4 regions of the Exiguobacterium sp. SH31 genome follow, and region 3 is predicted to be linked to each of the others. Evidence: predicted binding sites of a transcription regulator. Region 3 holds the regulator's gene; each other region holds the start of a gene.
The links. The regulator LexA, encoded in region 3, represses DNA repair genes until DNA is damaged. The targets are predictions, from matches to a motif close to CGAACATATGTTCG.
Positions count from the first base shown of each region.

Region 1: the regulator LexA is predicted to act here: its motif matches at 2,654-2,667, upstream of A6395_RS03845 (Y-family DNA polymerase).
Region 2: the regulator LexA is predicted to act here: its motif matches at 6,872-6,885, upstream of parE (DNA topoisomerase IV subunit B).
Region 4: the regulator LexA is predicted to act here: its motif matches at 2,385-2,398, upstream of A6395_RS15535 (YolD-like family protein).

Region 1 is NZ_LYTG01000028.1:21,147-29,860, forward strand. It holds gene A6395_RS03835 (SLAP domain-containing protein) at 1-67, opposite strand, end outside; gene secA2 (accessory Sec system translocase SecA2) at 69-2,432, opposite strand; gene A6395_RS03845 (Y-family DNA polymerase) at 2,687-3,982, shown strand; gene A6395_RS03850 (YolD-like family protein) at 3,979-4,308, shown strand; gene A6395_RS03855 (SulP family inorganic anion transporter) at 4,305-5,861, opposite strand; gene A6395_RS03860 (NAD-dependent epimerase/dehydratase family protein) at 6,001-7,413, opposite strand; gene A6395_RS03865 (hypothetical protein) at 7,553-7,741, shown strand; gene A6395_RS03870 (hypothetical protein) at 7,825-8,714, opposite strand, start outside.
Region 2 is NZ_LYTG01000006.1:30,629-39,342, forward strand. It holds gene A6395_RS01140 (GNAT family N-acetyltransferase) at 1-362, opposite strand, end outside; gene A6395_RS01145 (MBL fold metallo-hydrolase) at 381-1,097, opposite strand; gene A6395_RS01150 (NUDIX hydrolase) at 1,113-1,724, opposite strand; gene A6395_RS01155 (DinB family protein) at 1,898-2,407, shown strand; gene parC (DNA topoisomerase IV subunit A) at 2,479-4,884, opposite strand; gene parE (DNA topoisomerase IV subunit B) at 4,887-6,854, opposite strand; gene A6395_RS01170 (CoA-binding protein) at 6,987-7,391, opposite strand; gene A6395_RS01175 (GGDEF domain-containing protein) at 7,744-8,714, shown strand, end outside.
Region 3 is NZ_LYTG01000011.1:34,401-43,114, reverse strand. It holds partial or broken gene hflX (GTPase HflX) at 1-189, shown strand, start outside; gene A6395_RS01795 (methionine gamma-lyase family protein) at 193-1,488, shown strand; gene A6395_RS01790 (MerR family transcriptional regulator) at 1,582-1,986, shown strand; gene glnA (type I glutamate--ammonia ligase) at 2,032-3,372, shown strand; gene A6395_RS01780 (metal-binding protein) at 3,476-3,916, opposite strand; gene lexA (transcriptional repressor LexA) at 3,916-4,536, opposite strand; gene A6395_RS01770 (hypothetical protein) at 4,737-4,973, shown strand; gene A6395_RS01765 (YneB family resolvase-like protein) at 5,047-5,691, shown strand; gene A6395_RS01760 (DUF896 domain-containing protein) at 5,753-5,986, shown strand; gene tkt (transketolase) at 6,186-8,177, shown strand; gene A6395_RS01750 (YneF family protein) at 8,307-8,540, shown strand; gene A6395_RS01745 (ABC transporter transmembrane domain-containing protein) at 8,664-8,714, shown strand, end outside.
Region 4 is NZ_LYTG01000116.1:117-4,847, forward strand. It holds partial or broken gene A6395_RS15515 (IS3 family transposase) at 1-243, shown strand, start outside; gene A6395_RS15520 (hypothetical protein) at 494-877, opposite strand; gene A6395_RS15525 (hypothetical protein) at 998-1,204, opposite strand; gene A6395_RS15530 (JAB domain-containing protein) at 1,595-2,050, opposite strand; gene A6395_RS15535 (YolD-like family protein) at 2,424-2,765, shown strand; gene A6395_RS15540 (STM4504/CBY_0614 family protein) at 3,090-4,001, shown strand; gene A6395_RS15545 (TIR domain-containing protein) at 4,058-4,731, shown strand, end outside.

The DNA of each region.
Region 1 (8,714 bases), on a different contig from region 3:
GCGTCAGTTGACGCCCTGTCTCGGTCTTCCCTGTATCGATCTGTTTACGTTTACGAAATCCTAACATATTACTCCTCCTCCAATTGCGTGACGAAATAGCGGTCGAGCTGACATACTTCCGTCGTCACTTCACGGGCAATATTGACATACGTCTGTTCGAAGATCTCAAATCCTTCTTTACCGAACTGACGACTCGGGTCTTCCTGCCCATAACTGCGGAGTCCGATGCCTTCTTTTAATCCGCTCATCGTCGTGAGGTGGTCCGTCCATTTCCCGTCCAACGCCCGTAACAGTGATTCTTTGACGAACGTCACGACTTCCTCGGCTTGAAGACGGGCCTCGGCCGTTTTGACGATGTCGTCGATCCACGGCGCAAGATCTGCCTTCAATTCCAACGAGTCGGCGATCTCATCTGACCAGACCGGCTCGCGTGTCGTCAAGTAGACGAGGTCTGTCTTCAACTCGTCGAGCGGCCACTCTTCTGGGACGAGCTCGTCCGAGACGTGCATGTCGATACTGTTCGCTAAAGCGAGATGCATCATGCCGAGCACGTTGTTCGTGATCGCCGCAGCGTCGGCGTTGACCGCCTGATCGCGGATCGTGTAGATGATTTTCCGTTGTTCGTTCAAGACGTCGTCGAGCTTGAACAAGTAGTCCCGAATCGAGACGCCGAGTCCTTCGATCGTCGTCTGCGCGTACTCGATGACGTCAGCCGCGTCTTTCGATAACACTTCGCCATGCTCGTTCGGCTTCAGTTTCTTCTCGATGCGCTCTAGTTTTTGGATCGCGTAGCGTTTGACGATCTCATCTTCGAGCGAGACGAAGAACTGTGTCGCGCCGGGATCGCCTTGGCGTCCCGAACGACCGCGGAGCTGGTTGTCGACACGTTGCGACTCATGGCGTTCCGTCCCGATGACGAACAAGCCCCCCGCTTCTTTTGATTTCGTATCAAGCATGATATCGGTCCCGCGACCGGCCATGTTCGTCGCAATCGTCACTTTGCCGAAGCGTCCGGCGTCGGCGATGATGTCCGCTTCTTGCGTGACCGTCTTCGCGTTCAACACCTCATGCTGAATCCGCTGTTTCGACAAGTGTTTACTGATGGCCTCGGACTGGGCGATCGACGTCGTGCCGATCAACACCGGGCGTCCCGTCTCATGCAGCTCGACGACTTTCTCCGTCACGGCCGCATACTTTTGGTCGACCGTCATAAAGATGCGGTCCGGGTGGTCTTCGCGCAAACGCGGCCGGTTCGTCGGCACTTGGACGACATCCATGTTGTACGTCTTCAAAAACTCTTGGCGAGACGTCTGGGCCGTCCCGGTCATACCTCCGATGAGCGGATACATCCGGAAATAATGCTGAATCGTGATCTCGGCCGTCGTCTTGTTCTCTTCGGTAATCGTGACGCCTTCTTTCGCCTCGAGCGCCTGATGGAGTCCTTCCGACAGACTGCGTCCTTCCATGATCCGTCCCGTGAACAAGTCGATGAGCTCGATCTTGTCTTCTTTGACGATATAGTCGACGTCGAGTTCGAACAAGACGTTCGCCCGGAGCGCTTGGACGAGGTAGTGATAGAGCACTTGATGCTCGGCGCTGAACAAGTTGTCGACCGCGAACATGTCTTCGATTTTCAAGATCCCGGAGTCGGTGAGCGCCGTCGATTTCGATTCGAGGTCGACTTCGTAGTCCGCCTCGTCGAGCTCGGTGACGACACGTTGCGCCAACTCCTTCAAGCGGATGTGCGAGCGGTCTTTTTGGGCGATGATGAGCGGCGTCTTCGCCTCGTCGATCAAGATGCTGTCGACTTCGTCGATGATGGCGAAGTGGAACGGGCGCTGGACGCGCTCTTCCGGTGACCCGACCAAGTGATCGCGCAAGTAGTCGAACCCGAACTCGGTCCCGACGCCGTATGTAATGTCGGCCTGGTACGCAGCGTGCTTGTCACTCTGTTCCATCTCAGGAACGTTCAAACCGACCGAGAGACCAAGGAAATCGTGGATCTGCCCGATTTGGTTCGCGTCACGCGTCGCGAGATATTCGTTGACGGTGATGACGTGGACGCCTTTGCCTTCAAGTGCTATGACGTAACTCGGGAGCGCGGCGACGAGCGTTTTCCCTTCCCCGGTCGGCATCTCTGAGATGTTCCCTTCGAGGAGGGCGAACCCGCCGATGAGCTGGACGTCATAGTGACGCATGCCTAAGACACGCACCGCCGCCTCACGGACGAGGGCGAACGCTTCTTCGGCGACATCATCGACTTTGGCGCCGTCGGCGATTTTTGCTTTCAATGTTTCGGTATATGTGCGCATCTCGTCGTCCGAGAGCGCCTGCATCGTTGTCTCTAATTGGTTGATCCGGTCGACGCGTCGCTGATAGCCTTTCAAGCGCCGGCTCTGGTCATTCGTCAATTGCTTTACAAACTGAATCACGTTGTAGCCTCCATTTAGTTCACAGTCATTGTCAAATCCATACCCGTCTATTATAGCGAAATTTTGCTCATTTCGGAGACTTTTTTACGAAAACTTCCTAAAAGATGGTTTTTAAATTGTGAAATTCCTATAAAAATTGGGTAAATTTCAAAATATATTTACAAGTTTATTTTCATTTTTCTATTTGAGACGGTTTGAGACCGTGATACGATAAGAAAAACAGAACATTTGTTCGTGAAAAAGGAGATGGGATCATGCGCCGGCGGATCTTCTGTGTCGACAGCGTCTCATTTTATGCCAGCTGCGAGTGCGCAGCCCGTAACTTGAACCCGTACAAGACGAAGCTCGTCGTCTTATCGAACTTACAGGACAGCGGCGCCCTTGTCCTCGCCGCGACCCCGCCGCTGAAACGGCTCGGCATCAAGACCGGCTCCCGGCGCTTTCACATCGACCGCCTGCCTTGGCATGAACGACGGCACGTCCTCTACGCCGAGGCCCGGATGAGCCACTACTTGAACGTATCGGTGCAAATCGTCCACATCCTGCACCAGTTCGCACCGCCTGAGGCGATCCGCGTCTACTCGGTCGATGAGACGCTCGTCGACTTGACGGGGACGGAGCGCTTGTTCGGGAACGATGACCACGTCGCCCGCCTCATCCGCTCGACCGTCTTCCGCTACACCGGCGTCCCGGTCACGATCGGGATCGGACCGAACAACGTCCTCGCCAAACTCGTCCTCGACTTGCATGGCAAAACGACCGGTGTCGCCAGTTGTGCCCTCCACGACGTCGAACGATTGATCCATCCGGCGCCGATCGAGAAGATGTGGGGCGTCGGGGCGAAGATGGCGGTCCATCTCCATCGGCTCGGCATCGACACGATCGGCGACCTGGCCCGTTATCCGCTCGACGTGTTGCACGATAAGTTCGGTGTCATCGGCGCCGAGCTGTGGCACCACGCCTGGGGCATCGACGAGTCGCCGACGATCCTGCCGGCGAGTTCGCTGTTCGGGGCGAAACGCCAACGGCCCCGGACGATTGGCCACGGCATCACGCTCATGAAAGACTATACGACGGAAAGTTCGATCCGACTCGTCTTGCAGGCGATCGCCGTCGAGGTCGGGATGCGGATGCGGCAGTCGGGGCTCGTCGGCGGCAGCATCCATCTCGGTGTCCGCTACACCCGGACGAGCGAGCGGCGCGGCTTCAGCAAACAAAAAAAGCTCGCCCGCTTCACAGCGGACGAGCGTGAGTTTTTGCCGATCCTGTTCCAACTGTTTCTTGAGGCGTGGGACGAGACCGAGGCGGTCCGTTACGTCTCGGTCGCCCTCGGCAAGCTCGAGCCCCGGAGCGACCACGTCCAGCTGTCGTTGTTCGAGGACGAATGGGCCCGGGCCCGTCGGTTCGACTTTTTAGACCTCGTCGATCAATTGAACGTCCGCTTCGGCCGCGGCACGATCCGTCCGGCCTCGAGTCTACTGAAAGACAGTCCGCTCCGCACGCGGCAACGCCTGATCGGCGGACATAAACAAGGAGGTGAACCGTCATGAGCCAAACCCGCTACAAAGACCGCGGTGAATTGAAGTGGATCCCGTTCCTCATGCCCGAACACGTGGCGCTGCTCAAAAAATATTACGCCCACGTCCAAAAGATCGAGCTGCCCGACATCGACGAGCAACTCCTTTATCTGTGGCAGACCGAACTCGAACGGGCCATCCGGGAAGGCGACCAAGTCGAACTGACGTTGTTCGAGGATGGTCTCGCCCGCTCTATGCGTGGCTACGTCCATGCCATCTATTACGCCGAACGCGAAGTCGAACTGTTCGACACGGACGTGCGCCGCATCCCGTTCAGCCACATCCTGTCGGTCCGTTAAGACGCGTCAATCGCGTCTTGCGTCGTCTCGAACGTCGCAATCCCGTCAAGGACGCCGTAATGGTCGAGCGTCTGCCGCACGGGTTCCGATAAATGGGCGAAAACGACACGACGATCCGCCGCTTTCAGTTCCCGGACGACCCGGCGGACTTCTTCGACCGCCGTCACATCGATGACCGGACAGCGATGGAAGTTGAAGATGAACACGTCGGGCTCATTATGGATGTGTTGCAGGACGTGCTCGAACATCTCGATCGCCCCGAAGAAGAGCGGCCCTTCGACGCTGAAGACGACTTGGCCGTCGCGCGTCACGTAACGTTCCGTCTGTTCGCGGACGTCGATCGTATCGGCCATCCGTTTCGCGAACAAGGCGAGCGCACAGATGACCCCGACCTCGACAGCGACGACAAGGTCGACGAAGACGGTCAGCCCGAGCGTGACAAGTAGCACGAGCGATTCGGCCGACCGATGCTTGAGCATCTCAAAGACGTGGTGTCGCTCCGACATGTTCCAAGCGACGCGCATCAAGATCGGCGCGAGTGCGGCGAGCGGGACGTAGCTCGCGAGTGGCGCCAAGACGAGTACGGCGAGAAGCACCGTCAACCCGTGGATGACACCCGAGCGACGGCTGACGGCTCCGGCTTGGATGTTCGTCGCCGTCCGGGCGATCGCACCTGTCGCCGGGATGCCGCCGAAGAACGGGACGACGACGTTGGCGAGCCCTTGCCCGAACAGTTCCTTGTCCGGGTTCATCTTCGTGCCGGCCATGCCGTCCGCGACCGCACCTGACAACAGCGATTCGAGCGCCCCGAGGAAGGCGATGGCGAACGCCGATGGGAGCAGCGTCGCAATCAAGTCGAGGTCGATCGTGAGCCAGTTGAAGTCAGGCAGTCCGCTCGGGATGCCTCCGTAGGCGCTGCCGATCGTCGCGACCTCCCCTGGGATGACGAGGCTGATAAACGTCGGCACGAGCATCGCCATCAACAGAAGCGGCAATTTTACGGGCAGTTTCGGGACGAGCCAGAGCGTCAAGAAGCCGATAGCCGCGATACCGATCGGCCAGAGACTCGCCTCGGGGAGTGACGTGACGAGTTTTAGGACGTTCTCGTGGAAGTGCGGCGCCTTCTCGAACGTGATGCCGAACAGTTCATCGAGCTGGTCGACGAAGATGACGACGGCGATCCCCGCTGTAAAGCCGATCGTGACGGCGCGCGGCATGAAGCGGATGAGCCGGCCGACGCGGAGCACGCTCATAAGAAACAGCAAGATCCCAGCGAGAAATGTCGTCACGAGCAGCCCTTCGTAGCCATGCGCCAGCATAACGCCCGAGACGATCGGGATGAAGGCGCCGGTCGGTCCGGCGATTTGGAACGTCGAGCCCCCGAACAGGCTGACGAGGATGCCGGCGATGATGGCCGTATAAAGGCCGTACACCGGTCCGACGCCCGAGGCGATCGCGAACGCCATCGCGAGCGGAACGGCGACAACCCCGACGGTGATCCCGGCCGAGATGTCTTTTTGCCACGCCTCACGCTTACTCATTAAATTTTCCATCTTACATTCCTTCTTTCCATTAGTTCGAAAACAAGTTCAGTGTACGCCTGTCACCACTTCTTGTAAACGTCACAGAAGAAACGTTTACATAATCGACAAACCAAAAAGACGTATCCATCACGCGATGGACACGTCTTCGTTAATTGGTTGGTGCTTCGACGACTTGGTCACCCTCGTCCGACTCTTCCCCGAGCAAGCGGACGTGGCGGCCGAATAGCCACATGACGACGAGATGGGCTTTCGCCTGCGTCTTCGTATAGAACCACCACGGCATGGCCGGTACGAACTCGTGGATGGCGATAAGCCCCTCGTCCGAGTCAGGGAGTCGCCTGAACTCAAGGCGGCCGGTCTTGTCGTCCTCGGTCAGCTTCGCGAACAGTCCCCCATCGATCTCGAATGAGGCCATGTCGTCCGTCGCCGCATCTTCAAGCGACAAGTGGAGTGCGACGAGTGACGGACGGAGGAGCGCAATCTCCCAATCATCCTGTTCTTTCGTCGTCTGGATGAGCGGATAAGCGATCCGCCCGAGCCATTCGAAATATTCGTCGGCCATCCAGGCAGCCGATTTATCGTCTGGCAGACCGAAGCGTTGAATCGAACGGACCGTATACTGTTGCGGCGCTTTTTTCTTCTTCTTGTCACTCGCCTTCTGCTTCGCTTCTTCCTCGAGCGCATGCTCGACCGCTTCTTTGAACGGAATCTCGCCTTGTTTGACACCGGTCGTATCTTTCGCGACCATGGCGTGACCCATGCTCTCGACGAGCGGATAGACAGTATCTTTCGGCTCACCTGTGACCGCCATGACCCAAAGGCGCGACAGCTTGATTGTCGGGAACGGGAAGTCGATCATGACGCGACGTTTGCCCATGACGTCAGCCGTATCTTCGATCATCTTTCGATACGTCATCACTTCCGGACCACCGATGTCGATATGATGGTCGTACAGCGACTCGGCCCCGACGACCGAGATGAGCGCTTGGACCGCTTCTCGCAAATCAATTGGATGTGTCTCCGTCTTCGTCCAGTTCGGGAGGATCATGACCGGGAGTCGTTTGACGAGTTTCGCGAGAATCGGGAACGACGACCCTTCCGGACCGATGATGAGCCCGGCCCGGATCGTCGTCACCGGGACACCTTGCCCGCCGAGGATGCGTTCGACCTCGAGCCGGCTCTTCAAGTGCCGTGACAACGTCTTCGACTCTTTCGGAATGATGCCGCTCAAATAGACGATCTGTTCGATATCGTTCGCGCTCACTGCTCGGGCGAAGTTGTCAGCGATCAGCGCGTCCATGTCTTCGAACGTCGCCTGCGTCAACCCGCCGTCCGGGATCATCGAGTGGACGAGGAACATGGCGTAGTCCGCCCCCTCACACGCCTCGCGCGTCTGTTCGTACGAGAACAAGTCGCACGACCGCCACGTGATGTGGTCTTCGTCTTCTTTGTTCTTCGTCGAGCGGGACAAGGCGATAATGTCGTACTCTTCTTTTAAATGTTCCATCACGTTCGAGCCGATATAGCCGCTCGCCCCCGCGATGACGATGGTTTTCCGCATAGTGGTCACTCTCCCCTTCATTTGCACATAGAGGTTATGTACCCGTCTTGGACTGAGATTAAATCAGTCGCGAGCCCTACAGTGTGCATTGGAAAATTTATGTAAACTAGACTCAATTACAGGAAGAGGAGGAATGGTTATGGGATTTTGGTATTTCTTGATGCTGTTGATCGGTGGCTGGCTCGTAATTCGTGCCGTATTCAAAAAGAACACGAACGGCCTCCTGCGGATTGGCACACTTGTCGTCGGTGGTCTGTTGATCGCACTCGGATTGTTCATGTTTCAAGATGGAAGTGCTGAAATCGTAGCTGATTTACTAAACTTGTAACCACGGATCACATGCGAGGTAGTAAATCTACGTATTAAACTTTTAACATGAACCTTTATGCCATCGGCCCAAGGTTCATGTTTTTATTTTATTTGAGACGCAGCAAACCGTTTCAGCTCCTCGCATAATACAAATAAGCGAGCTTCAATTGCTTGCCTGTCCCCGTAACGAATGATGTCTTCGGGGGTTATATCTTTTAAGAGTAACTGATGGTGAATAAAAGCTGTTTCAAGCAGCTGGAGTAATTGCTCGCCTCTCACCTCACGGATCACTGCTTTATTCCCTTCACTGTACCCGGCAAGAAACCCTTCAGCCATTCCTTTTAATTGTTGCTCACATAAATCGAACCGATGCTTTTTATATCGCTCTGTCTGCGAAAGAACAAGAAAGAATGTCTCATACAGGTTCATAAAATTACCCGCCATTCCTCTTGGAGCATATAAACTCGGATAGGGATCGATCAAACAGACCTGGTCGTCCCGCAACAAAATGTTTTCTGGAGAAGCGTCTTGATTGACGAGACTTATATTCACGACTTGCTGATTTCGTAGCTCCGTCGCTGCTATTAAAGCTTGTGGGACTTTTTCATCCTGAAACTGTGGATATACAGTACATAACGTCTCATAATCCGCTATATGTTCCGCACTTTCTTCTTGGATGAAGGCGTGGAGTTCCCCCTCTAACACACCGTGCAACCCTTTTTCTTCTGTCCACGTCAAGTAACCCAATCCGCTGATTTCTTGAGAAACTTGATCTGTCTTCCGGTAAATTCCCCCTATTTGTTTACCAATCTGCAGTACTTGTTCCTTTGTCATCGTATGCAAGTCAATCTGTTCTCCCCCATACGACTCTAACGTATAGGTGAGATCAGCTGATACATAGAACTCGTAAAAGTCTGGTGCGGCTCCGTTTACTGCTTGATTGACAGACTGGTAGTACAATTTCGTAGCGGCGTATTCTGCGGTTAGTTCCT
Region 2 (8,714 bases), on a different contig from region 3:
TTGGCCGGACCGTTATGTTTGCCGGTATGCACGTAGACGAGTTTGTCCTCGTGTAGACTGAGCACGTGTTCTAACAACGTCGTCGCGAGCCGCGCCCTGAAGTATGTCGGATCGATGCACAGCTTCGTGATCTCGACCGTGTTCTCGGCCGCCTCGATCGTCACAAACCCGATCATCCGCTCCTCGTTGTATAAGCCGTAGCTCAGACCCGGCAAGTTTTGAATGACCTCGACCGTCTCATATCGGGCCGGGATCTCGTCAAATCCGATCAGTTCGGCCTCGACCGCATAGGCGTTCCGTTGAATCTCGAGCATTTGCTCGGCTTGCCGGTAATCCGTCGTCCGAATCTCCCGTAACTCCATCTGTCATACCCCCAAAGATTATCGTGAAAAGCGACGGGCTTGCTTACGCTTAGCCCGTTTCAGTGCCAAATAGAGCCGATGTGTGCCTTCAAGCGCTTTGCCGTGGCCGACGAACGTATGACGCGGCGCCAAGTCAAGCAACCGCTCGGCATGGTCGACCGCGGCCCGCTTGTCCCATGTCGCCAGACCCGGGAGCGGGAACAACGGACGCGTGTCCCCTGCCACTGCGACTCCCCCATGTGATTGGAACGCGTCACCGGCGAACAACAGGCGATGCTGTTCATCGAAATAAGCGATCGAGCCCGGGGTGTGGCCGGCGGCGGCATAGACGCGAAGACCGAACAGCCGCTCACCCGGGTCGAGCAGCTTGTCCGGTAGCGACCGGATCGTCGGCAACGAGCCCTTTATGTTGAGCGGCCGCTCACCTGAGTCCGTCGTCCGGTCCCCTGCTAACAAGCGGGCGTCACGCCGTGAGACGTAAAGCTCGGCGTGCGGATGCGCCTTCAGGATCGTATCGACCCCACCGACGTGGTCCCCGTGGGCGTGGGTGAGCAGAATCGCGAGGAGGGGGCGGTCTTGTGCCTCGATATACGTTAAAATGTCAGCGGCGTTCTGCTTCAACCCGGCATCGATCAAGACGAAGCCGAGCTCTTTCTCGATCAATTGGACGTTGATCGGCAAGACGGGTGAATAGAACGTCAGCTGGTGGACATCTTCAATCCGTGTGACTTTCATAAGACCTCCCCTTTCCTAGTCGAACAGTGTGACCCAATCGTCCTGCCACCGGGCGTCAAAGCACATATGGAGCTGTTCGAGCGTGTTGCGGGCGAGCGACAACGGCGGCAAGGCGTCACGCGAGAAGAAGCCGATTTCGCTCGTCTCATGGCTGACTTGAGCTTCCCCGCCGATCAGCTCACACTCGATGAACAGTTTATAATAATGTTGTGACAACGGCGGGTGCGGGTGACGGTGCATATCGAACAAGGCGACGAGGCGCATCGGGGCGACATCAAAGCCTGCCTCTTCCCCGATTTCCTTGATGATATTGTCTGACGGTGACAGCCCGACCTCACAGAAGCCGCCTGGCAGCGTCCACAGCCCGTCCGACCGCTCACGCACGAGCAGCAACTCGTCGTCTCGGAAGACGACACCGCGTACGTCGAGCTTCGGTGTCGGATAGCCGTTGACGTGTGTCAGTTCAGTGATCTCATGCAAGGCGAGGTTCGACTGTCGTTCGAACATATCGGTCGCAATCTCCTGGAGCTCGAGATAACGCTCGCGGTCGAACTCGTCCTTCGTGAACGTCAAGCCCGCTTGCGATAATGCTTGTAGCCGTTTGGCCCATGTGAGCCAGTCTGACATAGAAATCCCTCCATCGTTTGTCCTGCTTATCCCATTCGCCATCGGGCTTGATTGTTCCTTTTCATAATACCCGCTCCCACAAGAAAGTATTTGTCGCGCCAGTCTGGAGTTTACGACACCCGGCTCATGGTATACTCGACGGAAACATCCGTAGCAGTAGAAGGAGGAGGCATATGACCGCTATCGAATTGTTGTCCCGGTTCAAGCAAGACCTCGACCAATACTCATCTAATCAACTCCGCTATAAGGAGAAGACGGATGTTTGGTCGATCGGGCAGATGTATGACCATATCATCGTCGTCGCCCATGAGTATCTAGACGAGATGGAAGCATGTCTGACGAATGCTGAGCACCAACCGCTCGGGAAGACCGAGTTTGGGGAGCTGTTGTTTAGCGACGGTGGATTCCCCCCTATTAAAATCAAACTACCGGACGAAATGAACGGCCCGCCCGACAATACCGATAGCCGTGAAGCTTTGAAACGCCGTCTTGACGACCTCATCACACGGTTGGAGAAGTGTGAGCCGATGATTCACGCGGCCGACCCGAACTGTAAAGCGCTACATGGCGGCTTCGGCTGGTTGAACGCGCAAGAGTGGTACACGCTCATCGAGATGCACACGCGCCATCATCTACGGCAACAGACGGACTTGGAACAGTATCTTAGAGCGTTCCATGACTGACAAAGACGAATAGAGACAAAAAAAGCCTGCACACGCGACAGTACATGTCATGTGTGCAGGCTTTTGCTGAATCAATCGAGATAGACGTCCTCGATGTCACCGAACGTCTCCTCGTCGAAGACGAATGAGCCGTTGGCGTAGCGGTCGAGCAGTGTCAGTTGTTTCGCGTTGACCGTCTTCGCGGTCTCTTTGCCGACGATGTGGATCGTCTCATCCCCATGCACCGGCAGGACGCGGCGGATCTGGTGCGGTTTTGATTTGACCTCACGGATGAGCATCGTGCCACGCAAGTTGCGGTTCGTGCAGTCGAACTGGTCCTCGAGCTTCATCTTCTTGACCGCTCCGCGTTGCGTCACGAGGACGAACAGCGGCGGTGTGAAGAAGGCGAACGCGTCGGCGACGACGTCACCGTCTTTCAAATTCATCGCTTTGACACCGGCGGCACGCTGTCCGACGACCGGGACGTCGTCTTCTTTGAACCAAAGCCCGTATCCACGCTCAGAGACGAGGAAGAGTTGGCCTGGACCGTCACTGATGCCGGCGAAGACGACCTCGTCGTCCCCTTTCAGTTTCAGCGCCATGAGCGCCTTCGACTTGCGCTGGGCGTCATAGTCACGGAGCGGTGTCCGTTTGACCATGCCGTCTTTCGTGACGAACAGGCAGTGCGCGTCCGTCTCGAACGTCGAGACGACGTCGGCCGAGACGACTTGCTCGCCTTCGATCGGCACAAGGTTGGCCACGTGTTGGCCCGCGTCTTTCCATTTCGTCTCCGGGATCTGGTGGACCGGGATGAGCAGGTAGCTGCCTTTGTTCGTCCAGACGAGCAAGTGGTCGGTCGTCATCGCCTGTGTGAGGAGGACGGGCCGGTCTTTTTGTTTCATCTCCGGCATATCCTCGCTCGAGGCGCCGTATGAGCGCATCGACGACCGCTTGACGTAGCCGTCGCGGCTGACGAACACCATCGTCTCTTCGACGGCGATCATGACCTCGGTCTTCAGTTTCAATTCTTCGACTTCGGCCTCGATGACCGAACGCCGCTCATCACCGAACTCGTCACGGAGCGCCGTCAACTCTTTTGAGATGAGTTTCCGCTTCGTCGCGTCGACGTTCAAGATGTTGGCGAGGCGCGCGATCTCTTTTTGCAACACTTTCGCTTCTCTTTGGAGCTCGACGATGTCCGTGTTCGTCAAACGATACAATTGAAGCATGACGACCGCTTCGGCTTGACGGTCCGTGAACGAGAAGCGATCCATGAGCTTCTGCTTCGCCTCGGACTTGTCCTTGGCCGAACGGATCAGTTCAAGCGTCTCGTCAAGCACTGAGATGGCTTGCTCGAGCGCGTCGACGATCTCGGCGCGTTTCTTCGCCTGTTCGAGCTCGAACGTCGTCCGGCGGGTGACGACTTCCTCGACGTGTTTCAAATAGGCATCGATGATCGGTAACAGACCGAGCTGTTTCGGTGTCCGCTGCACGATCGCGACCATGTTGTAGTTATAGGCGAGCTGCAGGTCGGTATGCTTCAAGAAGAAGTGGAGCACACCTTCCGCGTCCGCTTCTTTCTTCAATTCGATGACGACGCGGACCCCGGTCCGGTCGGTCTCGTCACGGACTTCGGCGACGCCTTCGACTTTCTTGTCGAGGCGGAGCTCTTCCATCTTCTTGACGAGGTTGGCCTTGTTCACCTCATACGGGAGCTCGGTGATCGTGATCTGTTCACGGCCGCCCTTGAGCGGCTCGATGACCGATTTGGCGCGGATGATGATCTTGCCTTTACCGGTCTCGAACGCCTTCAGGATGCCGTCTTTGCCCATGACCGTGCCACCGGACGGGAAGTCGGGACCTTGCATATAACGGAAGGCGTCATTCGGTGTCTCGACTTCGCCGGCGAGTCGGGCGATGGCGAGATTGAGCACCTCGGTCAAGTTGTGCGGTGGGATCTCGGTCGCATACCCCGCCGAGATCCCGGTCGTCCCGTTCATAAGCAGGTTCGGTAGGAGTGACGGCAAGACGAGCGGTTCCTCGGTCGAATCGTCAAAGTTCGGCGTGTAGTCGACCGTGTTCTTGGCGATCGACGTCAGCATGACACCGGCGATCTTCGACAGCCGTGCCTCGGTATACCGCATCGCGGCAGCCGAGTCGCCGTCCATCGAGCCGTTGTTCCCGTGCATGTCGATGAGCGGGTAGCGGAGCTTCCAGTCTTGCGACAGACGCACCATCGCCTCATAGACAGAAGAGTCACCGTGCGGGTGGTAGTTCCCGATGACGTTCCCGACCGTCTTGGCCGATTTCCGGTACGCCTTGTCGTTCGTGTTGCCTTCATGGTGCATCGCATACAAAATCCGGCGCTGAACGGGCTTGAGCCCGTCGCGCGCGTCCGGGAGCGCCCGGTCTTGAATGATATATTTCGAGTAACGCCCGAAACGGTCTCCGACGACCTGTTCGAGCGACAAGTTTAAAATATGTTGAATCGTCGACATCGTTACATCACTTCCTCAATCGCTTTAGTCACATGTTCATTGGCGATGATCGAATCATCTTCTTGGAGCCCGAAGGCGACGTTCTCCTCGATCCATTCGCGGCGGTGGGCAACGTTGTCCCCCATGAGCACCGAGACGCGCTTGTCAGCGACGGCAGCGTCATCGATCGTCACACGGATAAGTGTCCGTGTGTCCGGGTTCATCGTCGTCTCCCACAGTTGATCGGCGTTCATCTCACCGAGACCTTTGTAGCGCTGGATGATATAGCCTTTTTTGTACACTTTGACGAGTTTCTCGAGCGCTTCCTCGTCCCAGGCGTATTCGAACTGCTCCGACTTGCCTTTCCCTTTCGAGATGCGATAGAGCGGCGGCAAGGCGACGAACACTTTGCCTGCTTCGACGAGCGGTCGCATGTAACGGAAGAAGAACGTCAACAAGAGCACTTGGATGTGGGCCCCGTCCGTATCGGCATCGGTCATGATGATGACTTTGTCGAAGTTGCAGTCACTGAGATCGAAATCGTGTCCGACCCCGGCGCCAATCGCGTGGATGATCGTGTTGATCTCCTCATTTTTCATGATGTCATTGAGTTTCGACTTCTCCGAGTTGATGACCTTCCCGCGGAGCGGCAAGATCGCCTGGATCGTCCGGTCACGGCCTTGTTTGGCCGAACCGCCGGCCGAGTCCCCCTCGACGAGGAATAGCTCGTTCTTGGCGGCGTTTTTTGATGTCGCCGGCGTCAGTTTCCCGTTCAGAATGCTCGAACGTTTCTTTTTCTTGCCGTTACGCGCCTCTTCACGCGCTTTTCGGGCCGCTTCACGGGCCTGGGCCGCGCGGATTGCTTTCTTGATTAGCATTGTCGCCATCTGCGGGTTCTCCTCGAGGAAGATCGTCAGCTGCTTGGCCATGACGGCGTCTGCGCTGGCACGGGCTTCAGGCGAGCCGAGTTTCGACTTCGTCTGTCCCTCGAACTGGAGGAACTCCTCCGGGATCCGGACCGAGACGATGAGCGTCAAGCCTTCGCGGACGTCGCCGCCGTCGAGGTTCTTGTCTTTTTCTTTCAACAAGCCGTTTTTGCGGGCGTACTCGTTCATGATCCGGGTCATCGCCGTCTTGGCGCCGACTTCATGCGTCCCGCCGTCCCGGGTGCGGACGTTGTTGACGAACGACAACACGTTCTCCGAGTAGGCGTCCGTGAACTGGAAGGCGAGTTCGAGCTCGATGTCGTTCTCGGTCCCTTCGAAGTAGACGGTCGGGTGGAGCGTCGCCTTGTCGTCATTCAAATAGTGGACGAACTCGGCGATCCCGTTCTCGTAATGGAACGTCTCTTGCTTGTCCGAGCGTTCGTCGGTCAACGTGATCGTCAACCCTTTCAATAGGAAAGCCGACTCCCGGAGCCGTTCGGCGAGCGTGTCGTAGTTATACGTCGTCGTCGAGAAGATGGTCGTGTCCGGCTTGAAGTAGACGCTCGTCCCGGTCTGGCGGGCTTTCCCCGTCTCGAGGAGCGTCGTCTGTGGCACACCGCCGTCAGCGAACGTCTGCTCGAACACTTTGCCATCGCGATAGATCGTGACGAGTAGTTTGCTCGAGAGCGCGTTGACGACCGAGGCACCGACCCCGTGCAGTCCGCCTGACGTCTTGTAGCCGCCTTGGCCGAACTTTCCGCCGGCATGGAGGACCGTGAAGATGACCTCCGGCGTCGGTTTTCCCGAGGCGTGCATCCCGGTCGGCATACCACGCCCGTGGTCACGGACCGTGATGGCATCGTCTTTATGGATTGTCACATCGATCTGGTCGCCGAACCCACCGAGCGCCTCGTCGATCGCGTTGTCGACGATCTCGTAGACGAGATGGTGCAGCCCGCGATGGTCGGTCGAGCCGATATACATCCCTGGTCGTTTCCGAACGGCAGCGAGCCCTTCGAGCACTTGGATGGCATCTTCATTATAATTAAATAGTTTTGTTGACATGTCAGTCACCTCATCTTCGAACACATGTTCGTTTTTCATACCTAATTGTATAGCTGTTTCGGGATTCTGGCAAGCCTTCCTCTCCGCGCCGTTGACGCGTGAAAAAAAGTAGACCTGCCGCAGGGGCAGGTCTCAGCCGAGGAGTCGAGCGTGCTCGACGTAAATACACCGGTTCTCGATGTAGTCAAGTCCGGCAGCGTGAACGATTCGTTCGGCGTCCTTGCTCGACAGACCGAGCTGGTTAAAGACGAGTCCGACATCCCCATGACGGACCGCGTCCTCGGCGACGCCGGCCAAATATTCGTTCCGGCGAAACACGTCGACGATATCGATTCGTCCCGGGATGCTCTCGACCGTCGGATACACCTTGCGGCCGTTCCACGTCTCGAGCGTCGGATTGACAGGGATGACCGTATACCCTTGCAGGAGCAAATACTCCGCAATCTGGTTGGCGGTCTTGTTCGGGTTCGATGACACACCGACGACAGCGATCGTCTTCGCTTCAGCGAGATGTTGTTTCAAACGTTGGTCGTCCATCCTGAAATCCCCCTTTTGTTTACGTTCTCAGTGTAACGTTACCTCGTTCCCCGTTTCAAGCTTTATTTTCGCTTAACGGATGAACGGCTGTCGAAACAAAAGTTTATATCCCTCATAGCGGTTTACATAATAATGTATTGTCACCCTGTTGACTCGCTTTTAAATCGAACGATGCCACCGTGTCTGTTTTAACGAATCAAATGACGCTTCTATAAACATTGCGTGAAATATCTATTTCACGCAATTATAACGTCCTGAAATCAACGTTTACAGAGAGTGGATTGACTCGATTCTCGAACAGGCGTAGGCAAATCCTTACAGTTTCGGTATACTGGAACGAGGAGGTGTTCACGTGGGGACTGCCTATGAGGAACGTCGCGGTACACTGTATAATTACCGCATCACTTTTTACGGGAACGCGCTCGCCTGGCTCATCCATGTCGTGTTCTTGGTCACGTTTTGGCGTCTCGACGTCACGGTGCTCGCCTGGTCGAACGTGTTCAGCGTTCTTTATTACACGCTCTCATTTTATTTCGTACATAAACGGTACTACCGGACGTTCTTTATCGGACTGTTCGTCGAAGTCGTCTATAACGCCATCATCTCGACGATTGTCCTCGGGTGGGGCGCGAACGTTCATTACTTCATCATCATGGTGGCGTACGGTGTGTTCTTCATGCCGAACGTCAGTCGCTTGGTCCGCGTCATGTCGACCGGGCTCGCGATGGCGATCTACGGGTTCCTTTACTTGAACGTCACGGTCGGGACACAGCCGCTCGCCCCCGTGTTCGAGCAAGTGATCGGGCTGACTTGTCTGCTGTCGACGATCGCACTCATCGCCGGGCTGACGTTCGTGTTCGAGAGTTCGGTCGTCGAGGTGACGACCGAGTTAGAACGGTCGAACGAACGATTGAACGTCCTCGCTTCACGGGACGGATTGACCGGGCTGTATAACCGAATGACCGGCTATCAACGAATCGAACAAGCCATCAAAGAGGCAGTGGAAGACGGTAGACCTTACGCCGTCGCACTCGCCGATATCGACCACTTCAAAGCGTTCAACGAGCGCCACGGCCATGATTGTGGCGATCTCGTCCTCAAACAAGTCGCCGCCGCCCTCGAGCGGACCGACGGGATCTGTGTCCGTTGGGGTGGAGAAGAGTTTTTGCTGTTCATGAGCAATCAGACAGCAGATGAGGTCGCAGAGACGCTCGACTGCCTCCGGGAACGGATCAAGACGACCGAGACGATCTATGACGGGCGTCGCCTCAGCGTCACGATGACGTTCGGCGTCTCGTGCCGCGACGGGTTAGAGGCCGTCGA
Region 3 (8,714 bases):
AAGATTTCGGACGTGTTGACGAAAGTGCACGTCGTCTTGCCGGTCAGTTCGTTCGAACATTACCATCCGGCCAAAGATTCGATGTACCGGCTCGAGGAGAACTTCCTTGACGACGGCTCGGTCGAACTTGTCGGTTATATGAGAGAAGACACGCGTCTATATGCGACGCTGAAACCATTTGAGGTGTGAATGATGTGGCAAGAAAAGATTGAGCATTACGATGAATTGGCCCCGTTCGTCAAGCAAGCGGAACAACGGGTGAAACCTTATTTTGAAGCGATCGAGGAAACGGCGGAGTTCAACCAATACCGTGTCCTCGAATCGTTCAAGAAGCATAAAGTGTCGGACTTTCATTTCAATCCGACGACCGGGTACGGCTATGACGATATCGGGCGCGACACGCTCGAGTCGATCTATGCGGACGTGTTCGGGGCCGAACTCGCCCTCTGTCGTCCGCAAATCATCTCGGGGACACACGCGATCGGGATCGCCTTGTTCGGTGTGCTGTTACCGGGAGATGAACTCTTGTATATCACGGGTAAACCGTACGATACGCTCGAAGAGATCGTCGGCATCCGCGGCGACGGCCGCGGTTCATTAAAAGAACTCGGTGTCGGCTACGATACGGTCGAGTTGAAAGACGATCAAATCGATGTCACGGCTGCGATCGAACGGATCCGCCCCGAGACGAAGCTCGTCGGCATCCAACGTTCGAAAGGGTACGCCAATCGACGCAGCATCCCAGTCACAGAAATCGGCGAGGCGATCGCGGCGATCAAAGCAGCGCACCCGCACGTGTTCGTCTTCGTCGACAACTGCTACGGCGAATTTGTCGAGACGATTGAGCCGACACATGTCGGGGCCGACCTCATGGCCGGTTCGCTCATTAAAAACCCGGGCGGTGGCTTGGCGAAGACGGGCGGCTATATCGCCGGGACGAAAGCATTGATCGAACGATGCTCGTTCCGGATGACGACGCCAGGCATCGGCAGCGAGGCCGGTCCGTCGCTCTATTCGCTGCAGGAGATGTATCAAGGCTTTTATATGGCGCCGCACACGGTCGCCCAAGCGTTGAAAGGGGCCCATTTGACGGCGAGCCTGCTCGGCCTGCTCGGCTTCGAGACCGATCCGCATTATACGTCACGGCGGACCGATTTGATTCAATCGGTCACGTTCCGCGACCGCGACAAGATGATCGCGTTCTGTCAGAGCATTCAGATGGCGTCCCCGGTCAACGCCCACGCGTTGCCGGTACCGGCCTATATGCCAGGCTATGAGGACGACGTCATCATGGCGGCCGGGACGTTCATCCAAGGCTCGTCGATCGAACTATCAGCGGACGGACCACTCCGGGCGCCGTACACGGCATACGTCCAAGGCGGCTTGACCTATGCGCACGTGAAAGTCGCATTAATGCTCGCCTTGAGCCAATTGCGGACGAAAGGGCTCGTCACATTTGACCATGAAAATTCAACTCAAACGTTGTAATCGAAATGTCATGTTAACTTTCTTAACATCTATTGACAGGAAAGTTGTCATGTATTATTCTCACAGTGTGAGACAGAAAAGGAGGGGTAAGGGATGGCCGATCAATTTCGTCGCTCCAACCCGTTGTTTCCGATTGGGATCGTCCAAGATCTGACGCAACTGACAGGCAGGCAGATTCGATATTACGAAGAACAGGGTCTGGTTTCGCCTAGTCGGACGGAATCGAAACGACGACTTTATTCCTTTAATGATGTCGAACGTTTACTCGCAATCAAAGATTTCATTGACCAAGGCTTCAACTTGGCGGCGATTCGCCATATGCTCGACAACGACGGTGCCAAAGAGACAGAACAACCTGCTTCTACGGCCCCGCCAAGCGAACCGCCAAAGATTTCCGAGAAAGAGTTACATCAATTATTGAAAACGCAGCTTCAAGAAGCTGGTCGTTTCAATAAAACGTCGCTCATCCAAGGAGAGTTGTCACGTTTTTATCGATGACGCCAGTACGCAAACCATTACACAATGTGAGAGGGGACTTTTACCATGGCCAGAAAAACGTTCACAAAAGAAGACATCAAACGGATCGCACAAGAAGAGGACGTACGCTTTATTCGTCTTCAATTCACGGATATCCTCGGTACGATTAAAAACGTCGAGGTGCCGATCAGCCAATTGGACAAAGCACTTGATAACAAGATGATGTTCGATGGCTCTTCAATCGAAGGGTTCGTACGCATCGAGGAATCAGACATGTACCTCTATCCAGACCTTAACACGTGGGTTGTCTTCCCATGGACAGACGGCAGCGGTAAAGTCGCTCGCTTAATTTGTGATATTTATAATCCGGACGGCACGCCGTTCAGCGGTGACCCGCGCGGTATTTTGAAACGCAACCTCGAGCACATGCAAAAGCTCGGCTTCACAGCGTTCAACGTCGGACCAGAGCCAGAGTTCTTCCTCTTCAAGAAAGACTTGAACGGACAGCCGACACTCGAATTGAACGACCAAGGCGGTTACTTCGACTTGGCACCTGTCGATTCAGGTGAGAACTGCCGTAAAGAAATCGTTATCGAGCTCGAAAACATGGGCTTCGAGATCGAAGCGTCACACCACGAAGTCGCACCAGGACAGCATGAAATCGACTTCAAATACGCGGATGCGGTAACGACTGCCGACAACATCCAAACGTTCAAACTCGTCGTCAAGACGATCGCGGCGAAGTATGGCCTTCACGCGACGTTCATGCCGAAACCACTCTTCGGTGTCAACGGTTCAGGGATGCATGCGAACATGTCACTCTTTAAAGGCGACACGAACGTGTTCTACGACCCGAACGGTGACATGGAGCTCTCGGATACGGCACGCGCCTTCACAGCTGGTATCCTCGAGCATGCACGTGCGTTCACGGCGATCTGTAACCCAACGGTCAACTCGTACAAGCGTCTCGTGCCTGGATACGAAGCACCATGCTACGTCGCATGGAGCGCTCGTAACCGTTCACCGCTCGTTCGTGTACCGGCTGCCCGCGGCCTCTCGACACGTATCGAAGTACGTTCGGTCGACCCGGCGGCGAACCCGTACCTCGCGCTCTCGGCCCTCTTGGCTTCTGGTCTTGACGGCATCGAGAAAGATTTGAAAGCACCGAAACCGATCGACAGCAACATCTACGTGATGGACAAGCCAGAGCGTGTTGCGAACGGGATCGACGATCTTCCGGCGACACTCTTCGACGCGCTCGAAGTACTCCGCGCCGACAAAATCGTCATGGATTCGCTCGGTGACCACATCGGCGAACACTTCCTCGAGTTGAAAGAGATCGAGTGGGACATGTTCCGCACGCAAGTAACAGAGTGGGAACGCGATCAGTACATGACGCTCTACTAAGTCGAATGAACTCGAAAAAACGCTCGATCCAGTTTCATGGATCGGGCGTTTTTTTAGTCAAAACAAGCGACCACTCGAAATCGAGTGGTCGCTTGTTTTGCGGTTAGAACGCACGTTTGAAAAATGTGGACGCATAGTCGAGTGCCGTATGGAGCGTCGTCGCGAACACGAGACCGAGGAAGGACGGGATGCCGTTCAAGTCGAGCCACGTCTTCACAGCCGCTTCATACGGGGTGAACGTAAGGATGAGTGCGAGCGGGAAGCCGAGGTAGATGACACGAATGAGATCGCTCAACACCGGTAAGTGCGACAGCGGAGACCGGTGCGGCATCAGCTTCACGTAAGGGAGCCAAAAACCACGCAGCGGTCCCCACCGATAGTATGCATCCGATTTCAAATCGAGGTCCGGGGAGAGCCAGAACGTCCCGATAAGTGCACCGAGGAAAAGGGTAGTCGGGATATCGACATCAATAAAAGGCGTGGCAATCGCTAAAGCACCGATTGCCACGAGGTTCGTACGCGTATGTGTCTTGCCGCTAGCCATTAATGGATCGTCCGGTATACACCGATGACCTTCCCTAAAATGGATACGTTATCGAAATACATCGCCTCAAGTTCATCGTTCTCCGGCTGGAGTCGGACTTTCGACGCCTCTTTGTAGATCCGCTTGACGGTCGCCTCACCCTCGTCCGTCATCGCGACGACAATCTCTCCATTGTCTGCCGTGTTTTGTTGTCTCACGAGTACGCGGTCCCCGTCGAGGATTCCGGCGTTGATCATCGAATCGCCAGAGACGGAGAGCATATACACGTTATCCGAACCGACGATATGGGCCGGGAGCGGGAAGTGTTCTTCCACGTTCTCGATCGCCGTAATCGGTGTTCCGGCCGTAACTTTCCCGATAACCGGGACGTACATGACCGTCTCACGCTCCTCGATTGACGGGGCGTCCTCGCTCAACACTTCGAGCGCACGCGGTTTTGTCTTATCGCGCCGAATCAATCCACGTTTTTCAAGACGGTCCAAGTGACCGTGCACGGTCGAGCTCGATGCGAGACCGACCGCTTCACCAATTTCTCGGACTGACGGGGGATAACCTTTCGTCCGAACTTCAGCTTTTATAAAATCAAGAATCTGTTGCTGTCTTGCTGACATTTTTTTCAATGGATTTCACCTCGTTTATGTCGAATAACCTGCGAACGCATCCTATTCTTTATGGATTTATTTTAACACAAGAACATATGAGCGTACAAACATTCGTTCGTTTTTTCTTGACCGAACAGAGGTTCCTGTTTTATGATGAGAACAGATAAACGAACAGACGTTCCTAAGAACGCATATTCTCATATTTGGAGGCGGTTCAAATGAAAGATACAATCAACGGATTTATATTGGTCGGAATGGTAGTGCTCGGGATGTTCGCCTTTTACTTAGTCGGCGAGTTTCGCCAAGGCGAAGTTGGTGAGCCGACAGTGATGACGGTCGAAAGAAGTATCGAACAAGAAGTTGCGTTCAACGAAGCGGAGACGCTCGAAGCCCAGCTGTTAGCGGAACGTGCGGAAAAAGAAGAACGGAGAACGACGTGGTTCGCCGCTGAATGATCGATTTGGATTGCGAACACCCGCTCATCCTGTGTATCGTAAAAGGATGACTGGAAAGAAAGGAAGTGACGAGATGCGAGTCGTCATTTATTGTCGCGTATCGACGAACAAGTCCACTCAGGAAACCTCGCTCACGAGGCAAGAAGCGGAATTGTTACAGATGGCCAAACGTCTCGATGCGGAAGTGATCGATGTGATCACCGAACAAGAGAGCGGTTTCGAGGTCAACCGGACGGGTCTGCTCGATCTGTTAGAGCATGTGTCGGCGTCAAAGCTCGATGCCGTGCTCGTGAGCGATGACAGTCGCCTCGGCCGAGGGAATGCAAAAATCGCCATCTTGCATACGCTCATGAAGCATAACGTCCGGCTGTTGACAATGCAGTCGTCCGACGAATACGTCGTCTCCGACGCCGAGAAGATGGTGCTTGAGATTGTCAGCGTCGTCGAGGAGTATCAACGGAAGATTCATAACGCCAAGATATCGCGCGGCATGCGCCGGGCGGTCGCGAACGGCTTCAACCCGCAACGCAACATTCAGCACCATGACCAAGGTGGGAGGAGCCGGATCGAAGTGCCGATCGAGGAGATCGTCCAACTCCGGGAGCGGGGGCTCACCTTCGCTGAAATTGCGGCCACGCTCCGCGGATTCGGCTACGAAGTCTCGAAAGCGACTGTGAACCGTCGCTATTTGGAACATGTGGCAGTGCCAGAAACTTGATTCCTGCGCCCTGATTTTGTACAGTAGAACTACAAATTCAGTAGAGAGGGGGCGAACCATTATGTTAGCACCCGAACAATTGGAGCGGATTAACTTCCTCGCCAACAAGGCAAAGACAGACGGTTTGTCACAACAAGAGATGGACGAGCAACAAGCGTTGCGTCAACAATATTTAAAAGCGTTCCGTCAATCGTTCAAATCCCAGATGATGGGCATGAAAGTCGTCGATCCGGAAGGCAACGACGTGACACCAGAAAAACTAAAAGACGAACAGAACCGACACCGTTCTGAATGAACTCGAATGCACATCCTATTTCGTATAGGATGTGCATGTTTGTTATACACGAAGCTCGATAAGGTTCGACCATTCCCTCGAAAACAGACGTATGGAAGTAAACGATTCCAATCAATGTGACATACTATTTAATTAGTTGTGACACACGATTGAGTGTGCTAAAATATGACGGGTAGAAACTTTCTTAACAACAGAGAGGATGAAATTAGTGGAAACAACTACTAAAGAATTATTAGCGATTAACTCGATTCGGACGCTCTCGATTGATGCTGTCCAACAAGCGAACTCAGGTCACCCAGGTATGCCGATGGGTGCGGCCCCGATGGCGTTCACGCTTTGGACAGACAAAATGCGTCACAACCCGAAAAACCCGAACTGGTTCAACCGCGATCGGTTCGTCCTTTCAGCGGGACACGGTTCGATGCTGTTGTACTCGCTGCTTCACTTGTCTGGTTACGACCTTTCACTCGACGACCTCAAGTCGTTCCGTCAAAAAGACTCGAAGACGCCAGGACACCCTGAGTATCGTCACACGGCTGGTGTAGACGCGACGACGGGACCACTCGGTCAAGGGATTGCGATGGCTGTAGGTATGGCAATGGCTGAGAAGCATTTGGAAGCAACATACAACCGCGACGAGTTCAACGTGGTTGACCACTATACGTTCGGAATTTGTGGAGACGGTGACTTGATGGAAGGTGTGTCGGCTGAGGCTGCCTCACTCGCCGGTCACTTGAAACTCGGTAAACTCGTCGTCTTGTATGATTCAAACGACATCTCGCTTGACGGGGATCTCCATAAGTCGTTCTCGGAAAGCGTAGAAGATCGATTCAACGCTTACGGATGGCAAGTCATTCGCGTCGAGGATGGAACGGACATCGATACGATCGCCAAAGCGATCGACGAGGCGAAAGCTGAGACGTCTAAACCGACGATGATTGAAGTGAAGACGGTCATTGGTTTCGGTTCACCGAATAAATCAGGTAAATCGGCATCACACGGCGCTCCACTTGGAGAAGCAGAAATCGAGCTCACGAAACAGTTCTATAAATGGGAAGGCGAGAACTTCTACGTCCCGAACGAAGTGTACGACTTGTTCAACGATAAAGTCGTTGAGCCTGGCGCTAAAGCTGAGTCGGATTGGAACGAGCTCGTCGCAGCCTACAAATCGGCTCATCCTGAACTCGGTGCTCAGTTCGAACGTGCGATGAACAACGAACTTCCTGAAGGTTGGGATAGCGAGTTGCCAACGTTTGAAGTCGGTTCGAAAAAAGCGACGCGCCAAACGAGCGGAGAAGTCTTGAACGCGATTGCGAAATCGGTACCGACATTGTTCGGTGGATCGGCTGACCTCGCCGGCTCGAACAACACGATGATTAAAGGCGCGGCTGACTTCGACGAAGATCCGGCTGGCCGTAACATCTGGTTCGGTGTCCGTGAATTCGCAATGGCGGCAGCTGTCAACGGGATGGCACTTCACGGTGGCGTACTTCCTTACGGCGCAACGTTCTTCGTCTTCTCGGATTACCTCCGTCCAGCGGTCCGTCTCGCTGCACTCATGGGAATTCCGTCGACATTCGTTTTGACGCATGACTCGATCGCAGTCGGTGAAGACGGTCCGACGCACGAACCGGTCGAGCACTTGATGAGCTTCCGGGCGATGCCGAACTTGTCAGTTCTCCGTCCGGCAGACAGTAAAGAGACGATCGCCGCTTGGAAACAAGCGATCACGACGACGTCAGCTCCGTCACTTCTCGTCTTGACACGTCAAGCGTTGCCAGAACTCGTAGGAACATCTGTCGAAGACGCGGCGAAAGGTGCCTACGTCGTCGCAGGTAAGTCTAGCGAAGCGGACGTCCTTCTTCTCGGTACAGGCTCAGAAGTCCATGTCCTCGTCGAAGCACGCGAGCAACTCGCTGCTGAAGGCGTGAACGCTGCTGTCGTCTCAATGCCGTCATGGGAACTGTTCGAAGCCCAATCGGCAGAGTACAAGGAATCAGTTCTTCCTTCGTCGATCACGAAACGCGTCTCGCTTGAAGCAGGTTCGACGCTCGGATGGTACAAATACGTCGGATTCGGCGGTAAAGTGCTTGGAATCGACAAGTTCGGTGCCTCGGCTCCTGGAGACCTCCTCATGAAAGAATACGGCATGTCGGTCGAGAACGTCGTCGACGCTGTCAAATCACTATAATTATCATTAAAAACGTGTGATGGCCTAGACGATGTCTAGGTCATCACTTTTTTTTCTGACGACTAGCGAATTAGCGCAATATAGTGTATAGTAAAAAACGATGTTTCATATGGTAGAGGAGGTAAAACCTTGAGTACATTTATTTGGATTCTTCTTGTCGTGGCAGCACTTATCGGGGGTATCGCGATCGGGTTCTTCATCGCTCGTAAATACATGATGAACTACCTTGAACAGAACCCACCAATCAACGAAGACATGATTCGTACGTTAATGATGCAGATGGGTCAAAAGCCGTCACAGAAAAAAGTCAACCAAGTGATGCGTGCCATGAACGTTCAAGCGAAGAACGAAAAAAAATCATAATGAGTCACCGAAGCACTTCGCACCCGCGAAGTGCTTTTTTTATTCATCTTTTGTTCGACAATCGAACAAACTTTCGCTACCATAAATGAATAGTCTTATTTCAAGATATAGGGGGCGTTTCAGATTCGTGTATTTAAACAATTAGCTTGGTTCTTCAGGCTCGAATGGCGGACG
Region 4 (4,731 bases), on a different contig from region 3:
CGCATGGTGGAAGACGCAAAACTGACCCACAGCATGTCTCGCGTCGGACGTTGTCTCGACAACGCCCCGATCGAGGGTTTTTGGGGTACCCTGAAAGTCGAGATGTACTACCTGCGTGAGTTCCAGGCCTATAGCAAACTCACGTCGGCCATCGAGGCCTACATATCGTTCTACAACCATGATCGTCTCCAGAAACGACTAAACGGCTTGAGCCCTGTCGAATACAGGGCTCAAGCCGCCTAGGTTGGTTTTCATTATTTACCCTGTCTACTTGACGGGGAGCAGTTCAATAGACACATTGGTATCTTTTAGATATTTTATAAATTCGGTCACGATTCATATCTGTTCAACCATTCTTTATACACGCACCACATAAGTTTCGACGCGCCAACTTTCTTAAGCGTTGTTCTGACGCTCCGTGCCTCCCGTAAGGGGAAGCGGTGCGATGAGCGACTTCGCCACAAGGCGTTAGACGCTCACGCATGAGCCCGGATCACCATTCCTTCTCCCATGCCCCGTCTTCAGAGACTCCCCAATCCTCGAAGCGATACTTGATGAGCCAATGCACATGCATCACTTCATATTCGAATACACCCTTCGATAGCTCCGAGACGACGAAGCTGACGTCCCCATCCGCCACTATCCATGTCCCATATAGATACACGATCTTGATGGGACACTCTTCCGCATCCAGATAGATCACCACGCGGAAGTAAGGCGAGTTCCGTCCTTCATCGAACCGGACGACTTTCTCGACGCAATGTTGCCTGTCGACGACACGCATCCACTCGGGGTGTTCCATCAGTTCCGAGAAGACGGTCCGAACGAACGGATCCAATCCCGCGAACGCATAGTCATCAAGCAGCCCCTCATCCATCACGTCTCACCCTTTCCGGTTCTTTATAGAACGATTCCCCGTCCAGAGCCAGTTCAGTCCTTGTTCATGAACCTCCAGAAATGAAGACTTTTAAAAAATGTATACAACTATCCCTTTTTCTTATGTACGACGATTCCGTCGAATCATATTGGTATTAAAAAAGACGGTGAGGTGGGTCAAGCGTTCTCCTTCCTTCACATCACAAAGAAGATCCATGCTCACAAGTTTTAAGTCGTCAAATTCTTCTTGAAGCCGGTCAGGAAGGCGTCGAAGCAATACCTCCGTCATCTCGTCCATTGTCTGTTGATCTAGTTGGTAGCTGTCCATCTGAATCATCCTCTCCTGCTGATAGCCTCATGATACCTCGTATCCATGTAAGCAACATCTCGCCTAATTTCACGTAAGCCCTGGTGTTGTTTCAAACAAGCCCTAGGGCTTGTTTAGAAAACATGATCATTTTCAATAAACAAACCGCGTTTTTACTTCTATCGTTTCATCAAAAAAACTCTTTACGAGACACGTCAAAATACTATCCTATATCTACGCACGAACCACTCCGTTTTCGTCATACGAAAACGACCCTTTCCCGGATCCCGCTCTATGGATCCAGGCGATAGCAACGTGAGTCGCCCGTCCCGTCAAAGAAAAACGTACGTTTTTCGTCCTTGCCCTTACCGGACGGACCGGGACCGGTCCCCCGGCCCCACTCCATTCCATTCAACCCATGTAACCTCGCTGTTTCATACTGACGTATGACTCGTCCGCACCGAGGATGAGATGGTCGAGCACCGGGATGCCGATAAGGTCCCCGGCTTCATGTAACCGTTCGGAGACAAGGATGTCCTCCCGGCTCGGGGTCGGGTCTCCGCTCGGGTGCTGATGACAGACGATGAGACATGAGGCATTGTTTAGAATCGCGCATTTGAAGACTTCCCGTGGGTGTACAACGCTCGAGTTGACGCTCCCGACGTGCGCCCGATGGACACCGATGACCCGGTTTTTCGTGTTCAGCATGATGACGAGGAACACTTCACGGTCGTCGTCCCCGATGAACGATGACCCGATTTGTCGGGCGCTGTCCGGAGAATGGATGATGGCGTGCTCGAGGGCGACCATTTCCTCGCGAACCTCTTGCTTGATACGGATGACCTCGATGATGGCGGATAGTTCCATGATGGTTTGTCCCCTTTCGGATAAGCTGACCTCAGAACGAACACCGTTGTGCGTCCTGTTGACGGGAACGAAGCGAGCGTCGGGAGACGGTGCAAGGGCGACCGCAGGGAGAGCCTCAAAAAAATGCGTAGAGCGCTTACAGGACCTGGCTTCCGTAGCCAACGAGCGAAAAGCCTCGCTTTGAGCCAAAAGCGAAGGAAGACGGGCCGAAGGGTGCGTCATTTTTTTGACGTCCCTTGCACCGACGACCAGCGAGCTAGAGTACGGAAACAGGACGCACGGATTACCATTCATGAAATATCCTGTTCAAAACAGATAAAAAGAGTATAAAATAAGAACAAACGTTCGTTTTTTATTAGGAGGGTGATTTTTTATGACGATGTATCGCGATCGGGGTGAGCTGAAATGGATTCCGTTCCTCATGCCCGAGCACAAGGCGCTGCTGACGAAGTACTATAAGGAGATTCAGAAGATTGAGATGCCCGATATCGACGAACAGGTCCTATCAGTTTATGAGAAGGTGTTGAATGACGCAATTTTCAGCGGGGATATGGTGGAGGTGAAATATGTGGAGGAGCGGGAGATGAAACGGTTCAAGGGTTTTGTCCACCGGACGAACTACATGGAGCGGACCGTCGAACTGGCCAATCAGCGGGACGGTATCATCCATGTGCCGTTCAAGGCAATCATTCACGTGGAACAATCGATGGACTAACGCCCTAGCGGTTGTAATTGACGTAAAATCCCTTGTTGGTTTTATGGTGGTATGTGGAACCAGAAGAGAACGGGAACACGCTAGCCTAAAGGTGTAGTATATCAATCTTGAAAATATAAAAAGCATTAATCACTCCCATTTAAATGCTTTGGAGGTATTATCAAGGCTCTTTTTTTATCTAAGTAAATTGTCGTATACTGGAAACAGAGAATGTAATAATTGTTTGACCACTTTCTAATCATACTCAGATATCATTAGCGTGTGCTTTTTCATACTAGAAAGCCTACAACAACCTATGCAAAATAAATAACGGAGGAAAAAAGTATGCTCTTTTCAAAGCGAAACAGCCAAAAAGAAATTGAGATATTCCCTTATGACAACACTTTACCAGACCGTCTTCGAAAACAACTCTACCATTTATTGGTGGAGGTTTATCAGATTGAAACCCGTCGTGGTTATGCGACAGAATCTAGCGCACTATACCTCTTGAACCAACCGAATCTATTCGCGGATGTTCGACAATATATTTGTGCTGAGCATGGTCTACTTGATTTTTCTGATGCTCCAGGTTACGGAAAAGATTTCAGTGATCCCATTTCAGCCTGTCTAAAATTTTTATTAAGTTGCATTGAGAGTGACTGGGTCGTCGATATGATTGAGCTACTCTTTAGATTCGCTGTTGATTTCAGTTTAGCTGGACCCGAAACGATTAAGACCTTGAACATGAGATTCCGGGAGAACGGTGTCGGACTAGAGTTTGTGGAGGACCAATTCATCAAAATTGACTCTACCATACTCCACACGGAGGCAATTAAGCCAGCACTCACACTCATGCATAACGCCCAATTCGCAGGACCTTTGAATGAGTATTTGGAGGCACACGGACAATACCGTGACGGTGACAACAAAGCTGCTATCACTTCCGCTGCTAAATCGTTCGAGAGCACGATGAAGACTATTTGCCAAGTCAATGGCTGGTCAACAGGAAAGGGGACAGCCGCCGCACTCATTCAGGCACTCTTTGACAATCAGTTCCTTCCAAGCTATTATCAAACGCAGCTCACCTCTCTTCGGGCGACGCTTGATGGACTGCCTACAGTCAGAAATAATAACACAGGACACGGGCAAGGCCCGACGATTGTCAATACTCCGGATTACCTGACCCAATACGCTCTCAACCTCGCTGGGGCGAACATCACCCTTTTGATTAAAATATATAATGAATCTCAGAAATAGCTTGATTATCTGCAATTATACGTCGTCCTCAACACTGTGAAATGGAGGCTAATTACATGGAGTCTAGAAATAAAAAAGCAATCCTACAAATAAAGCGGACTATAAAAGATATTAAAAATTATCAAAATGATTATTTTTATGCAAATGTTTTTGAAAATTTTGCATCGACTCTTAATAAATATGCGCTTCAACTAGACTTACCTGGTTTTAAGTTTGAAGAATTTCATTACTCCGTATCTAAAAAAACTATCAATGAGAATGGGTATCGATCATTGCTACACTATGTAGAAACGTTGGAGGAAGAATTACCTCAAGCTTATACAAACCATACAGATAATAATCGTCCCCCTTCAAAAACAGATGCTCAAAAAGTGTTTATAGTTCATGGAAGAGACACGACTTCCTTAATCGAAACGGAGCTGATACTTAATAGAGCAGGATTGAAGCCTATAGTTTTAAGTAGACAAATAAACAGTGGGTTGACGTTGATTGAAAAGTTTGAAAAATACGCTGACGTTTCCTATGCGGTGGTTTTACTTACACCCGATGATGTAGGAGCTTACGTTGAAGGGAATATTCAGCCAGATTTAAAGTTTAGAGCAAGGCAAAATGTACTGTTCGAACTAGGATTTTTTTATGGGAAATTGGGAAGATCGAATGTAACCTGTTTAATAAAAAACAATGTTGAAAAACCGAGTGATATTGATGGGATAGCCTATATCCCGTTTGA